Regions from separate parts of the Weizmannia sp. FSL K6-3076 genome, predicted to be linked through region 2. Evidence: riboswitches for the same ligand, from Rfam matches in the RefSeq annotation. Region 2 holds a riboswitch; the other holds the start of a gene.
The links. A riboswitch is a leader RNA that binds a small molecule or an ion and turns the genes downstream of it on or off. The one in region 2 is predicted to bind lysine.

Region 1 (7,393 bases), 1.8 Mb from region 2:
AACACGCAACAACTGTTTCATCTTTTAACCCCCATTCCGTTCGTGCGGGCCTGGCGCTGGTTAATAAGGTAGTACCCGATCACAAGGATAATGGAGAAGAAAAAGAGCAGCGTTGACAGCGCGTTAATCGTGAGTGAAATCCCCTGGCGCGCCCGTGAATAAATTTCAACGGAAAGCGTGGAATAGCCGTTGCCGGTGACAAAAAAGGTGACGGCGAAATCATCGAGCGAATACGTGAGCGCCATGAAAAAACCGGCAAAAATACCGGGCGTAATATACGGGAGAATCACTTTTGACAACACATCCCACTGGCTCGCCCCGAGGTCGCGCGCCGCATCCATCAAAGTCGGGCTCATTTCCTGCAGTTTCGGCAGCACCATCAACACAACAATCGGAATGCAAAAAGCGATGTGCGAAACGAGAACAGACGTAAAGCCGAGCTTGATTCCTGCAATCGTAAATAAAATCAGAAACGAAGCACCGATAATGACGTCCGGGCTTACGATCAGCACATTATTGAGCGAAAGCAGCGCATTTTTCGTTCTTCTTCTTTTCACAAACCGGATCGCGAGCGCCCCCATCACACCGATCACCGTTGAAATCGCGGATGCGAGAAGCGCAATCACAAGCGTGTTGATGACAATGATCACAAGGCGCGTGTCCTGGAACACTTCCTTGTACCATTCCCATGTAAAACCGGTAAATTCATGCATGTTCCCTGCTTTGTTGAACGAATAATACATTAAATAAAAGATCGGCGCGTAAAGGACGATAAATACAAATATCAGATACAAGTTTGACCATTTCCATCTTTTTCTCAACTTCATCCCTCACTTCCGGTTGCCGGTCACAATCATAATGACGACCATGGCAATGATTAAAAAGACGGCGATCGTGGACCCCATCCCCCAATCCTGTGTGACAAGGAAATGCTCTTCAATTGCCGTACCGAGCGTAATGACACGGTTTCCCGCAATCAGGCGCGTAATCATAAAGAGTGACAGAGACGGAATAAAGACCGCCTGGCACCCCGATTTGACGCCGTCCAGCGTGAGCGGAAACACAACGCGGCGGAACGTGGTCCATTTCGAGGCGCCAAGATCGCGTGCCGCATCCATAAAGACCGGGTTCAGTTCTTCAAGCGCGTTATAAATCGGCAAAATCATAAACGGGATAAAAATATAAGTGGACACAAACAAAAAGCTGAAGTCTGTAAATAAAATCTGCTTTTGCCCAATGCCAATCCATTCAAGAAACGAGTTGGCCGGGCCGAATGTGCCGAAAATCCCGAGAAACGCATACGCTTTTAACAACAAATTGATCCATGTCGGCAAAATGATTAATAAGAGCCAGAGCTGCTTATGCCGCGATTTTGTCAAAAGATAGGCGGTCGGATACGAAATTAAAAGCGTAAACGCCGTAATCAAAAATGCATACCAAAAAGAGCTCAGCGCCATTTTCAAATAAACGGGCGTAAAAAATTTTTCATAGTTGACAAGCGACAAATGCCCTTCAATATCAAAAAAAGAATAATAGAGAATGAGCAAAATCGGTGCGACTACAAAAAGAAGGATCCACAGCAAATACGGAACGAGATAAAAAGCGCGTGCATTCACTTTCATGGCCGGACCTCATCGTACGCTTCCAAGCGCCGGTCGAATTCCTCTTCCGTTTCGCCGAATCTCATCACGTGGATCGCTTCCGGTTCAAAATAAAGGCCGATCGTATCCCCGACTTTTGCTTTTTTTGTCGAGTGGACAAGCCATTCATTTCCCTCTTCATCGTAGCAGCAAATTTCATAATGGACGCCGCGGAACAGCTGGGTATCCACCCGCACTTTCAAATTTCCTTTTTCCGGCGTCGTGATCTCCAGGTCTTCCGGGCGGATGACAATTTCAACCGGCTCGTTCGGGTTAAGGCCGCGGTCTACGCATTCAAACGCACGGCCGTTAAATTCCACAACAAAATCCTTGATCATTTTTCCCGGAAGGATATTGGACTCGCCGATAAAGTCCGCCACAAAGCGGTTGATCGGTTCATCATAAATATCGGTCGGCGTCCCGCTCTGCTGAATTTTCCCGTTATTGATGACAAAAATTTCATCGCTCATCGCAAGCGCTTCTTCCTGGTCGTGCGTGACAAAAATAAACGTAATGCCAAGGCGGCGCTGCAGTTCGCGCAGTTCATACTGCATCTCTGTCCTCAGCTTCAAATCCAAAGCGGAAAGCGGTTCGTCCAGCAAAATCACTTCCGGTTCATTGACAATCGCGCGCGCAATCGCGACCCGTTGCCGCTGCCCGCCTGACATTTCGCTGATTTCCCGGTTTTCATAGCCTTCCAGGTTCACAAACTTCAAGGCTTCTTTTACTTTTTGGTCAATCACAGCCGCCTTCATTTTTTTAATGCGCAGCCCGAACGCGACGTTTTCATACACATTTAAATGCGGAAACAACGCATAATCCTGGAAAACGGTATTGACCTGGCGCCGGTTGGCCGGAACGTCATTCACGATTTTTCCGTTGATGTAAATATTTCCTTTTGTCGGCGCAATAAATCCTGCAATCAGGCGCAAAATGGTTGTTTTCCCGCAACCCGACGGCCCGAGCAGGGTGTAGAATTTTCCACGTTCAATTTCAAAACTGACGTCATCCAAAATAGCAGGATCATCGTCGTATTGTTTCGTGACATGGTCAAAACGAATGATGATATCGCTGTTCATTGCTGTCCTCCTCTTCTTTCCGCATGCAGCCTACAGATACGATTCCGTGGCAACGAGCACAAGCCTGGACCGGCCTTCCGCGTCATTCAGTATCTGATGCTCATCGGATGCATGATAATAAATGGCTTCTCCGGCTTTCGCACGGTACAGGCGTTTGCCAAGCCGCACCGAAATCCGGCCTTCTAATACATAGGCAAAGGTTTCCGATAAAGAAGGTTCAAAGGTTTTAAACTCCCCTTTTTCCTCAAGCGTGAGCAGGATCGGTTCCATTTCCTTTTCATTCGACTCCGGGACGAGCCACTGGATTTTATACCCGCGCTCTTCATCGAGATAATCGGTCTGGTCTTCTTCCCCGTATACCACTTTTTGTTCACGCTCTTCTTCATCAAAAAATTCTTTTGGCGTGCAGCCGAGCACTTCCAATATATTAAAAAACGTGTCAATCGAGGGGGAGCTTAAATCCCGCTCAAGCTGGGAAATGTAGCCTTTGCTTAAATCCGTGCGCTCTCCAAGTTCCTCCTGGGTGAGTCCTTTTTTCAACCTTAAGTTTTTAATCTTTTTCCCAATTTCCATCATAAGCCCTTCCCATTTGTTTAGCATTTGTAAACTCAAAGGCAAGGAAGTTCTGTTTTATTAAACTTTAAGTTTACTTTCATTTGTATTATATAAAAAAGCAGGCAGATGTAAAGGCCTTTTTGAAAAAAACACGAATCAGGCTGTCATCCTGCCTGTTTGTGACCCGCGGAAAAGCGGTAGCCCCTCCTTTTCAGCCAACGAACCATCCCAATCAGGCGTTTGCAGTTTTCGCACGGAGAGGCAGATGTTTGCCAATAAGCCTGTATATAAAATGGACAAAATATTGCCGTGCTGTTGCCCGCTGCAAAAAGTCAATCATGCAAATTAGTGCCGGGCTTGATGTAAAAACTTAAGCCCATTTTATATCCCATATATTTTTGCCACTCCGTTCTGCTTCCTTTTCTATTGATTTTCCCTAAAAAAATAACTATAATAATATGTAAATCAAATGGAATAAAAAATCCTCATCAAATCCGGTGAGGTAGAGGTCGCAGCTTTTATGAGTAAATCGGACGAGACACGGGTAAAGTTTAAGACTCCGGTTGAAAGGAAAAGCTGCCGAAACGTGGTGCCGGATCCCGCGGTGCCATGTTGGGGCTGTTTCCGAACAGGAACAGAACTGTCACATATGCGATTCCCCCTCGCATATGTGTTGAGCTATCTTCGGAAGGTTGATGGAGGGTATACGCTTTGATGCCGCGTCTCCACGACTGCGGCATTTTTGTTTATTCCCTGCTCCTTCCTATATAAAAAGGAGTGAATCAAGGATGGATGACTTCTATCATGGGCAAAGCACTGCAGCCGGAGCGGTTCCCGTTGCAAAAAAGGGTGAATTGACGAAGCTGAAGCGGAAATTAAAATCCCGCCACCTGACCATGATTTCCCTCGGTGGATCAATCGGAACCGGGCTTTTTCTGGCAAGCGGCGGGGCAATCCACAGCGCGGGGCCTGGCGGTGCGCTTCTCGCTTATGCATTAATCGGCGTCATGGTGTACTTTTTAATGACAAGCCTTGCAGAAATGGCCGCCTACATGCCGGTTGCAGGCACCTTCAGCACGTACGCAACAAAATTTGTTGATCCGGCACTTGGATTTGCGCTTGGCTGGAACTATTGGTACAACTGGGCGATCACGATCGCAGCCGAATTATCAGCAGCAACCATTATCATGAAATTCTGGTTCCCGCACATGCCTTCGATCGTGTGGAGTGCGGCTTGCCTTCTCATCATGTTCTTATTAAATTATTTATCTGTAAAAGGGTTCGGGGAAGCTGAATACTGGTTTGCAATCATTAAAGTCGTAACCGTCATTGCCTTTATCATTGTCGGCGCACTGATGATTTTCGGGATTATGGGCGGAAAAACAATCGGCTTTTCTAACTTTACGATTGCAGACGGCCCAGTCCACGGCGGATTCCTGGCCGTGCTCGGGGTTTTTATGGCAGCCGGGTTTTCATTCCAGGGAACAGAACTGCTCGGGGTTGCGGCCGGTGAAAGCGAAGATCCGGAAAAGACCATTCCGCGTGCTGTGAAATCTGTATTTTGGAGAATCTTGCTTTTCTATATTCTGGCGATTTTTGTCATCGGCCTGTTGATTCCGTTCACGGATTCGAGATTAACCGCCGATGACATTACGATGAGCCCGTTCACAATTGTATTTCAGCGTGCCGGCATTGCTTTTGCGGCTTCTGTCATGAATGCGATTATTTTAACGGCTGTTCTTTCTGCCGGCAACTCGGGCATGTACGCGTCAACGCGGATGCTCTGGGAACTTGCGCGCGACGGCAAAGCGCCGAAATTCCTCGGGAAACTGGATAAACGCGGGGTGCCGGTGAATGCACTGATTGTCACTGCGCTTGTCGGAACGGTTGCTTTCCTTGCATCTTTCTTCGGCGACGGGGCAGTGTACAACTGGCTCCTGAACGCATCCGGCTTATCCGGCTTTATCGCCTGGCTCGGCATTGCCATCAGCCATTACCGATTCCGCCGTGCATATGTAGCACAAGGCAAAGCTTTGAGCGACCTGCCTTACCGTTCAAAATGGTTCCCATTCGGCCCGCTATTTGCGTTTGCCGTTTGTACGGTCGTCATTCTCGGGCAAAACTACCAGGCATTTTTGGGAGACCATATTAAGTGGGGAAGCGTGTTTGTCTCGTATATTGGCCTGCCCATCTTTATTGCCGTATGGCTCATTTATAAATTTGTGAAAAAGACAAAAGTCGTTTCTTTACAGGAATGCGATTTTAACCGAGAATCCTAACGGAAAAACCTGCGGTGGCTGCCGCAGGTTTTTTCCTTTCATCAGAAACTTACTTTTAACATAAATTATATGAAATTTACCTTTATTTTAATTTATGAAAACGTTTCCTTTATCTAGGAAAAAAATTCATTTTAAATATTTTCCTAGCTCAGAATCCTTTATTTCATGCGGGTTCCAGCCTTTTTTAACAATGGCGCACACAAATTTGCCAAAAAATTAATCTTTATTTTTTTCTCATTTTACGTTAATATTTTATCTATCGCATTCATTCCCCGAAAAAACCAGCACTTATTTTTCAGTTAATTTCACAAATTATGCCAATATGTGATTTTTACAAGGAGGCAATGGCATGTCAACAATCGACAAGAAAAAAGTTCTGGCAACTGTTCCACAGACCGGATTTTTTGGTCATCCAAAAGGGTTGTCGACTTTATTTTTCCTAGAGTTTTGGGAGAGATTCTCTTACTACGGGATGAAAGGGATTCTGATTTACTACATGTATGACCGCCTGTCAAACGGCGGGTTGGGATTGGACCCGACAACAGCCGCATCGATTGCTTCGATTTACGGCGCGCTTGTTTATATGTCGGGGATTATCGGCGGCTGGATTTCAGACCGTCTGCTCGGTTCCGCCAAAACCGTTTTTTACGGCGGAGTGCTGATTATGCTCGGGCATATTGCGTTGTCCTTTCCGGGAGGGTTCCCGGCGCTGATCGTTTCCATGGTGCTGATTGTGCTTGGGACAGGCTTGTTAAAACCAAATGCCGCTTCAACCGTCGGGGAATTGTATGATGAAAAAGACTTGCGGCGCGATTCCGGTTTCAGCATTTACTACATGGCGGTTAACCTCGGGGCCTTCATTGCGCCGCTCATTGTCGGAACAATCGGTCAGGGGTACAATTACCATCTCGGCTTCAGTATTGCAGCGATCGGAATGTTTTTCGGTTTGATCGCATTCACCATGTCCAGGAAGAAAAATCTTGGGCTTGCCGGCTCTGTTGTGCACAACCCGTTGAAGCCGGAAGAAAGAAGATCGACTTTCACCAAAATCGGCGTAGGAGCTGTCGTCCTGATTATTTTGCTGGCGATTACCATTCCGACACGGATTTTAAATCTGAACAGCTTTATTACCATCGTCAGCATTTTAGGATTTTTGATTCCTGCCTGGTACTTCTTTATGATGTACTTTAGCAAAAAAACATCGAAAGACGAACGCTCACGCATTTTGGCTTATATTCCTTTATTTATTGCTTCCATCGTCTTCTGGGCGATTGAAGAACAAGGCGCGAGTTTGCTCGCCGTCTATGCGGACAAGCGGACACAGCTGAATTTTGCCGGCATTCATATTTTACCGTCCTGGTTTCAGACATTGAATCCGCTGTTTATCGTCGTCTTTGCGCCGGTTTTGGCTTCGCTTTGGGTGAAGCTGGGAGACAGGCAGCCGTCTACACCGGTTAAATTTTCGTTTGGGCTTATCCTTGCTGGTTTGTCCTATATGGTCATGATGGCCCCGGCTTACTTTAACGGCTCTTCGTCGCTCGTGAGCCCGCTCTGGCTTGTATTGAGCTACTTCCTTGTCGTGATCGGGGAACTTTGCTTGTCACCGGTTGGTTTGAGTGTATCGACAAAGCTGGCGCCAGCCGCATTCTCGGCGCAAATGCTCAGCCTCTGGAACTTGTCTGATGCTGCGGCCCAAACGTTGAACGCCCAGCTTGTCAAACTGTACAGCGCCAACCATGAAGTGATCTACTTCGGCGGCGTCGGCCTTGTTTCGGTCATTTTGGGCATATTCCTGCTCCTCTACGCACCGGTCATCAAACGGCTGATGAGAGGGATAAAA
Region 2 (7,393 bases):
CAAGACCGCCGTCACCCATGATCGCTTCAAGTCGTTCATCGCGGTTCATATGGCCGGTCGGGTGCGCATTAAATAACCGTACTTGCGAAAGCGGCGCTGGCCCGATAAAGTTTGAACGGCTGTTGACATTCGGGCAGGCTTCCAAACATACGCCGCAAGTCATGCATTTTGCCAGTTCATAAGCCCACTGCCTTTTTTTCTCCGGCATGCGCGGCCCTTCCCCTAAGTCGTAAGTGCCGTCAATCGGAATCCAAGCTTTCACTTTTTTCAGCGAGTCAAACATGCGGCCGCGGTCAATTTGCAAATCTCTGACAACCGGGAATGTCCGCATTGGGGCAAGGCGGATCGGCTGCTGCAGTTTGTCCACAAGCGCTGAACAAGCCTGGCGTGGTTTGCCGTTAATCACCATGGAACAGGCACCGCAAACTTCTTCCAAACAGTTCATTTCCCAAACAACAGGTGTTGTTTTTTCCCCTTTGGCATTGACCGGATTCCGGCGGATTTCCATCAGGGCCGAAATGACATTCATATTCGGCCGGTACGGAACTTCAAACGTTTCGTCATATGGTTCTGATTCCGGATTATCCTGGCGTTGTATGATAAATGTAACGGTTTTTTGTTCACCCATCCTTATTCTCCTCTTTCCTTATGAAATCACCCGGGCAAAAGCCGGAAAAAATCCGTTTTTGCCCGATCCGAATCAGTGCTTCTTCGTGTAGTCGCGTACGCGCGGTTTGATCAGCGATACATCTACATCTTCATAGCTGAAGACCGGTTCATTGTTCACAGGGTCATAATTTGCCATCGTCGTTTTCAGCCATTCTTCGTCGTTGCGGTCCGGAAAATCAGGTTTATAGTGGGCACCGCGGCTTTCATTGCGGTTCAGAGCGCCGATCGTGATGACGCGCGCCAGCTGCAGCATGTTATACAGCTGCCGTGTAAACGAAGCCGCCTGGTTGCTCCATTTCGATGTATCTACAACATTAATATTTTTCCATCTTTCCATTAATTCCTGAATCTTTTCGTCCGTTTTCTTCAGACGGTCATTGTAACGGACAACCGTCACATTGTCTGTCATCCATTCGCCCAGTTCTTTATGCAGCACATAGGCATTTTCGGTTCCGTCAAGCGACAAAATATCGTTCCATTTTTTCTCCTGTTCTTGGACAGCACGTTCAAAGACGGTTGACGGCAGTGCATCCGTGCTCTTTTCAAGCCCGTCGATGTAGTTGACAGCTTCAGGGCCGGCTACCATCCCGCCGTAAATGGCAGAAAGCAGGGAGTTTGCCCCTAAGCGGTTCGCGCCGTGCATCGAGTAGTCGCATTCGCCTGCTGCGAACAGCCCCGGAATGCTCGTATGCTGTTTATAGTCCACCCATAATCCGCCCATGGAATAGTGGACGGCCGGGAACACTTTCATCGGCACTTTATGCGGGTCATCGCCGACGAATTTTTCATAGATTTCAATAATCCCGCCCAGTTTTACGTCCAGTTCATGCGGGTCTTTGTGCGACAAATCGAGATAAACCATGTTCTCGCCGTTAATGCCGAGTTTCAAGTCCACGCAGACATGGAAAATTTCACGGGTTGCAATGTCGCGCGGCACGAGGTTCCCGTATGCCGGATATTTTTCTTCCAGGAAATACCACGGTTTGCCGTCTTTGTACGTCCAGATGCGCCCGCCTTCCCCGCGTGCGGATTCACTCATCAGCCGCAGTTTGTCATCGCCCGGGATGGCAGTCGGGTGAATTTGGATAAATTCGCCGTTCGCATACGTTGCGCCTTGCTGGTATACAATGGAAGCCGCCGAGCCGGTATTGATCATCGAGTTGGTTGATTTCCCGAAAATAATGCCAAGGCCGCCCGATGCCATAATGACGGCATCCGCAGGAAAAGCTTTGATTTCCATTGTTGTCAGGTTTTGCGAAACGATGCCGCGGCAAATGCCTTCATCGTCTTTGATAATGCCAAGAAATTCCCAGCCTTCGTATTTCGTGACAAGCCCGTTCACTTCATGGCGCCTTACCTGTTCATCCAATGCGTATAAAAGCTGCTGACCGGTTGTTGCGCCTGCAAATGCTGTCCGGTGGTGCTGGGTGCCGCCGAAACGCCTGAAGTCCAAAAGCCCTTCCGGCGTGCGGTTGAACATGACGCCCATCCGGTCAAACAGGTGGATAATCCCCGGCGCCGCTTCGCACATCGCTTTTACCGGCGGCTGGTTGGCAAGGAAGTCGCCCCCGTATACCGTATCGTCAAAGTGGATCCATGGCGAATCCCCTTCCCCTTTTGTATTGACAGCGCCGTTAATGCCGCCCTGTGCGCAAACAGAGTGCGACCTTTTTACCGGCACTAGCGAAAACAGATCAACCTGCCGGCCTGCTTCTGCAATTTTTACAGTCGCCATCAAACCGGCAAGCCCTCCGCCGACAACAATGATTTTGCCATTAGCCAACTTGATTCACTCCCTCTTCATACTTGATGCCTCTTACAAACCAGTAAACTGCTATTTTTCGAATCTTTTCATTATGCAAATGCTAATAAAGCCCTGACGCCGACAACAGAAAGCAGCACAAAGACCACAACCATCACATATGTGGAAATTTGCTGTGACCGGCGTGACTGTGTAATGCCCCAGCTGACCAGGAACGACCAGAGACCGTTGGCAAAGTGGAAAACGGCAGCCACTGTCCCAATTATGTACCAGGCGAGCATCCAACGATTTGCTAATAGATTTGCCATCAGATCAAAGTTCAATTCCTTGCCAAACGCCATTTGAATGCGTGTTTCATAGATGTGAAATACGAGAAAGATCAGGACCAACACACCGCTGATTCTTTGCAAAAGGTACATCCAGTTCCGGAAGTAGCCCATCGTGCCGACATTGCTCGATGCCGTAAACGAAATATATAAGCCGTAAATTGCATGGAACAAAAGCGGCAAATAAATGAACACTACTTCCACAAAAAGCAGAAACGGCAGGTTTTCCATAAAACCGGCTGCTTTATTGAAGGCAGCAGCACCGTTTACCGCATAGTGGTTCACGGTCAAGTGGATGACTAAAAATAAGCCGATGGGTATAACACCCAGCAAAGAATGCAGTTTGCGGTTATAAAACTCTCGATTTCCAGCCACATTGTATCCCCCTTTGTAGTGTGAATTTATGCAAAGAAGACAAATTTTGCATTGCTTCCTCCCGCATAAATATTTTATAACAATTATGTGACAGTTTTATTGTACTCCCGACAAATGGGCGCGTCAAGGAAACGCATTCATGAATTTGCGCTGAAAATACCGTTTATTTGTCATATTTGTCAGTCTTTCTCCCATTTTTTAAAATTTTTTCAGTATAGCTCTTTTGCCATATGCTTTTGCATAAAAAAGGAATTTTTATCCAAGGCTTGTCTTTTTTCATCGGATTTTACCGCAACCGGCATAATTTCCCCATGTGACGCGGAAGCCGGCGAAAAAAAGTTCCCATTATTTTGGTGTACACTCAAAAAATGCTTTTAAGTCCGGTTTTATTTTGTATATAATATAGCATATAGAAAGAGGGGAATTGCGTGAAATCTTCTGGCGGAAATGAACAAACCGTTGCGGAACAGCTAATGGTGCCCGCATTCGGATATGAGCTGTTGCGTAATATATTAATTCCGGATATACTCGGCAAGGAAACACCGGATATTCTATACTGGGCCGGAAAACATTTGGCAAGAAAATTCCAGCTGCTTACCTATGAAGAAATGGTTTCTTTTTTCAAAGAAGCCGGCTGGGGAACGTTATCGATCAAAAAAGAAGAGAAATATCATATCGAATTTGAGTTATCCGGGCCGATGATTGAACGGCAGCTGGATATGGGCGCAGGTCAAGAGCCGACATTCAAGCTTGAAGCCGGTTTTTTAGCCGAGCAGTACCAGATGCAGAAAAAACTGATCACGGAAGCTGTTGAGGAAGTTGCGAAAAAAGCAAAAAAAGTCCGGATCACCGTGCAGTGGGATGCGAAAGACCCGGCCGGAGAATCAATATGAAAAAGCAGGGGGCTCCCCTGCTTTTTCATATTTTCATATATTTTGTTCCACTGCATCCAGTTCAAATGCTTCGTGCAGGCACCGGGCGGCCCGGACCATTTCTTTTGCATCGACAACGGTGGACACTTTGATTTCGGACGTGCTGATCATTTTAATGGCAATGCCGTGATCTGCCAGCACCTGGAACATTTTTGCCGCAACGCCCGGGTTGGAAACCATGCCCGATCCGATGATGGACACTTTTGCGAGGCCGGTTTCCGTTTCAAAATGGTCAATACTGAGGGCTTCTTTCCCGGCTTCCAAAAGATCGGCCGTTTCTTTTAAATCTTTATCTTTTATCGAAAAAGATAAATACGTTTTATGGTCCGCTGTCTGGTTCTGGATAATGATATCGACATCAATATGGTGTTCCGCCAGTGTCGTAAAAATATCCGGCAAATTGCGGAAGCCGTTTTCCAGTCCGAAAATGGTCACCCTTGTAATGCCATCTTCAAATGCAACGCCGCGGACAATTAAATTTTTTTCCACCGAAACTTCCTCCTCTATTAACGTGCCTTCCTCCCTTTCAAGGCTCGAACAAACGATCAGCGGCACAGCCGCATTTTTGGCAAACTCCACTGCCCTTGCATGCAAAACGCCCGCCCCGAGACTCGCCAGTTCAAGCATCTCATCATAGGATACAGCCTTAAGCTTCCGGGCATTCGGAATATAGCGTGGGTCGGACGTAAACACGCCGGTGACATCCGTATAGATCAGGCAGCGGTCCGCATGAAGCGCTGCTGCAAGCGCCACTGCCGTTGTATCCGAGCCGCCCCTGCCGAGTGTCGCAATTTCGCCTGCCGGGGTGATGCCCTGAAACCCGGCGACGATTACAATTTGCCCGGCTGCCAGACGGGATTTGATTTTTTCAGTCCGGATTTCCGTGATCCGGGCGTTTCCGTGTACGGGTTCCGTTATAATGCCGGCCTGCCATCCGGTATAAGAAACGGCATCGTAGCCGCGAGCGATCAGTGCCATGGCGACAAGCGAAATCGTCACCTGTTCGCCGGTTGAAAGCAGCATATCCATTTCGCGTTTTGCAGGATACGCAGAAAGTTCATTTGCAAGCCCGACAAGCTGGTCCGTTGTTTTGCCCATCGCGGAAACAACGACGACAACATCATGGCCCTTTTCCTTTTCTTCAATAATCCGGTTGACCGTATTCCGGATCCTTTCCACATTTCCAACCGAAGTTCCCCCGAATTTCTGAACAATGATTCCCAATAACTCCGCCACCTTCTGCAGTTTATAAGTAAGATGAGGCTGTCAGAGTGAAAGGCAAAGCAACTTGGCGCCCATTTAAAAAAAGCAATGAGAACGGATATCTCATCGCTTTTGCATACGCGGGTACGCAGTCATTCCTGTGAGATAGCGCTCCAAGACATTTCATCCTGACAGTTCCGGACTTTTTCAGTACAGAACCAGCAAAAACGGCATTGAGGCCATTTTCACTTCGGCAAAACTTCCTTTCAGAAACGATCCCGGAAGCCCAATCTTCTCCCGCTTCTTACTCTTAAGTTTTGCGCCTCTATCATGTAACGGCTTTGCCGGACGCCGGGATGATCGCACCCGAAAGTCTGAAACAAAGCCTGCCATATGAAATTATCATGATTATACCATATACGGAAAAACCCTGCCAGGTTATTCTTGTAATTTTTTGATTAATGTTTCGGATACCGGACGCGGGATGCCCGCTTCCACAAATTCTTCCAGCTTTGCTTGTTTCATTTTCTTCAAGGAGCCAAAGTGGCGGAGCAGTTGTTTTTTCCGTTTCGGCCCGATGCCCGGAATATCGTCAAGCGCCGATTGAAAAGCGGATTTTCCACGCAATTCCCTGTGGAAGGTAATCGCAAACCGGTGCACTTCATCCTGGATGCGCTGAAGCAGGTAAAATTCCTGGCTGTTCCGCCCGAGCGGCACAACTTCCAGCGGGTTGCCGAACAAAAGCTGCGATGTATTGTGCTTCTCATCCTTTGCCAGGCCGCCGATCGGGATCTCAAGCCCGAGCTCATTTTCAAGCACATCCCTTGCCGCGTCAATTTGCCCTTTTCCGCCGTCAATGATGATGAGATCCGGAAGCGGTAAGTTTTCCCTTAGGGCACGGATGTAACGGCGGCGGATCACTTCGCGCATCGATTCATAATCATCCGGTCCTTCCACTGTTTTGATTTTATATTTGCGGTATTCTTTTTTTGCCGGCTTACCGTCCACAAACACGACCATCGCCGAAACCGGGTTTGTCCCCTGGATATTCGAATTATCGAACGCTTCAATCCGATGCGGTGTGTAGATGCCAAGCTTTTCGCCAAGATTTTCAACGGCTTTGATCGTCCGTTCCTCGTCCCGTTCAATCAACGCGAATTTTTCCTTCAATGCAATCTTTGCGTTTTTCTCGGCCATTAACACGAGTTCCCGTTTCTGGCCTTTTTTCGGCTGGAGTACTTTGATTTCGAGCAGTTGTTCCGCCAGTTCCCGGTCTGCTTTTTCCGTAATCAGCACTTCTTTCGGCTTAATATGCTCCGGTTTGGCATAAAACTGCCCCAAATAGCTCAAAAATTCCTCCTCCGGCTCATCGTAAGACGGAAAAAGCGAGACATCCCGTTCGATCAGCTTTCCTTGGCGCATGAAAAAGACCTGGACGCACATCCAGCCTTTATCCACTGCGTAGCCGAAAATGTCGCGGTCCGTAAAATCTGTCATTGTAATTTTCTGTTTTTCCATCGTCATTTCAATATTGGCGATCTGGTCGCGGTATTCTTTTGCCCGCTCAAATTCAAGCTTTTCTGCAGCCTCATGCATTTTTTCTTCCAGTTCTTTTTTGATTTCCGTGTAACCCCCGTTCAAAAAGCGGGTAATTTGATCGGTGATCTCTTTGTATGTTTCTTCTTTCACCTCATTGACACACGGCGCAAGACACTGGCCTAAATGGTAATAAAGGCAGACGCGGTCCGGCATATTGGTGCATTTCCGCAAAGGATACAACCGGTCCAGCAGCTTTTTTGTTTCATTAGCCGCCTGCACGTTCGGATACGGGCCGAAATATTTGCCTTTATCTTTTTTCACTTTCCGGGTGGTGATCAGACGCGGGTGGCGTTCATGGGTCAGCTTAATATACGGGTATGTTTTATCATCTTTCAGCATGATGTTGTATTTCGGGTCATGCTTTTTGATTAAATTAATTTCAAGAATAAGGGCTTCAATATTGGAAGAAGTGACAATATACTCAAAGTCTTCGATCTCGCTGACAAGCCGCTGCGTTTTTGCGTCATGCGAACCGGAAAAGTAAGAGCGGACACGGTTTTTTAAAATTTTGGCCTTCCCGACATAAA

Region 1: it holds a riboswitch for lysine, as region 2 does, so the genes downstream of both, NSS95_RS01395 (amino acid permease) here and NSS95_RS09985 (aspartate kinase) in region 2, are expected to answer to the same signal.

The regions. Positions count from the first base shown of each region.
Region 1 covers NZ_JBBOWU010000001.1:281,221-288,613, reverse strand. Annotated here, with positions in the region: gene NSS95_RS01420 (ABC transporter substrate-binding protein) at 1-21, opposite strand, end outside; gene NSS95_RS01415 (ABC transporter permease) at 18-827, opposite strand; gene NSS95_RS01410 (ABC transporter permease) at 831-1,622, opposite strand; gene NSS95_RS01405 (ABC transporter ATP-binding protein) at 1,619-2,719, opposite strand; gene NSS95_RS01400 (helix-turn-helix domain-containing protein) at 2,750-3,292, opposite strand; lysine riboswitch at 3,770-3,963, shown strand; gene NSS95_RS01395 (amino acid permease) at 4,063-5,553, shown strand; gene NSS95_RS01390 (peptide MFS transporter) at 5,903-7,393, shown strand, end outside.
Region 2 covers NZ_JBBOWU010000001.1:2,086,113-2,093,505, forward strand. Annotated here, with positions in the region: gene sdhB (succinate dehydrogenase iron-sulfur subunit) at 1-628, opposite strand, end outside; gene sdhA (succinate dehydrogenase flavoprotein subunit) at 701-2,452, opposite strand; gene NSS95_RS09975 (succinate dehydrogenase cytochrome b558 subunit) at 2,524-3,132, opposite strand; gene NSS95_RS09980 (YslB family protein) at 3,561-4,025, shown strand; gene NSS95_RS09985 (aspartate kinase) at 4,059-5,288, opposite strand; lysine riboswitch at 5,426-5,603, opposite strand; gene uvrC (excinuclease ABC subunit UvrC) at 5,706-7,393, opposite strand, start outside.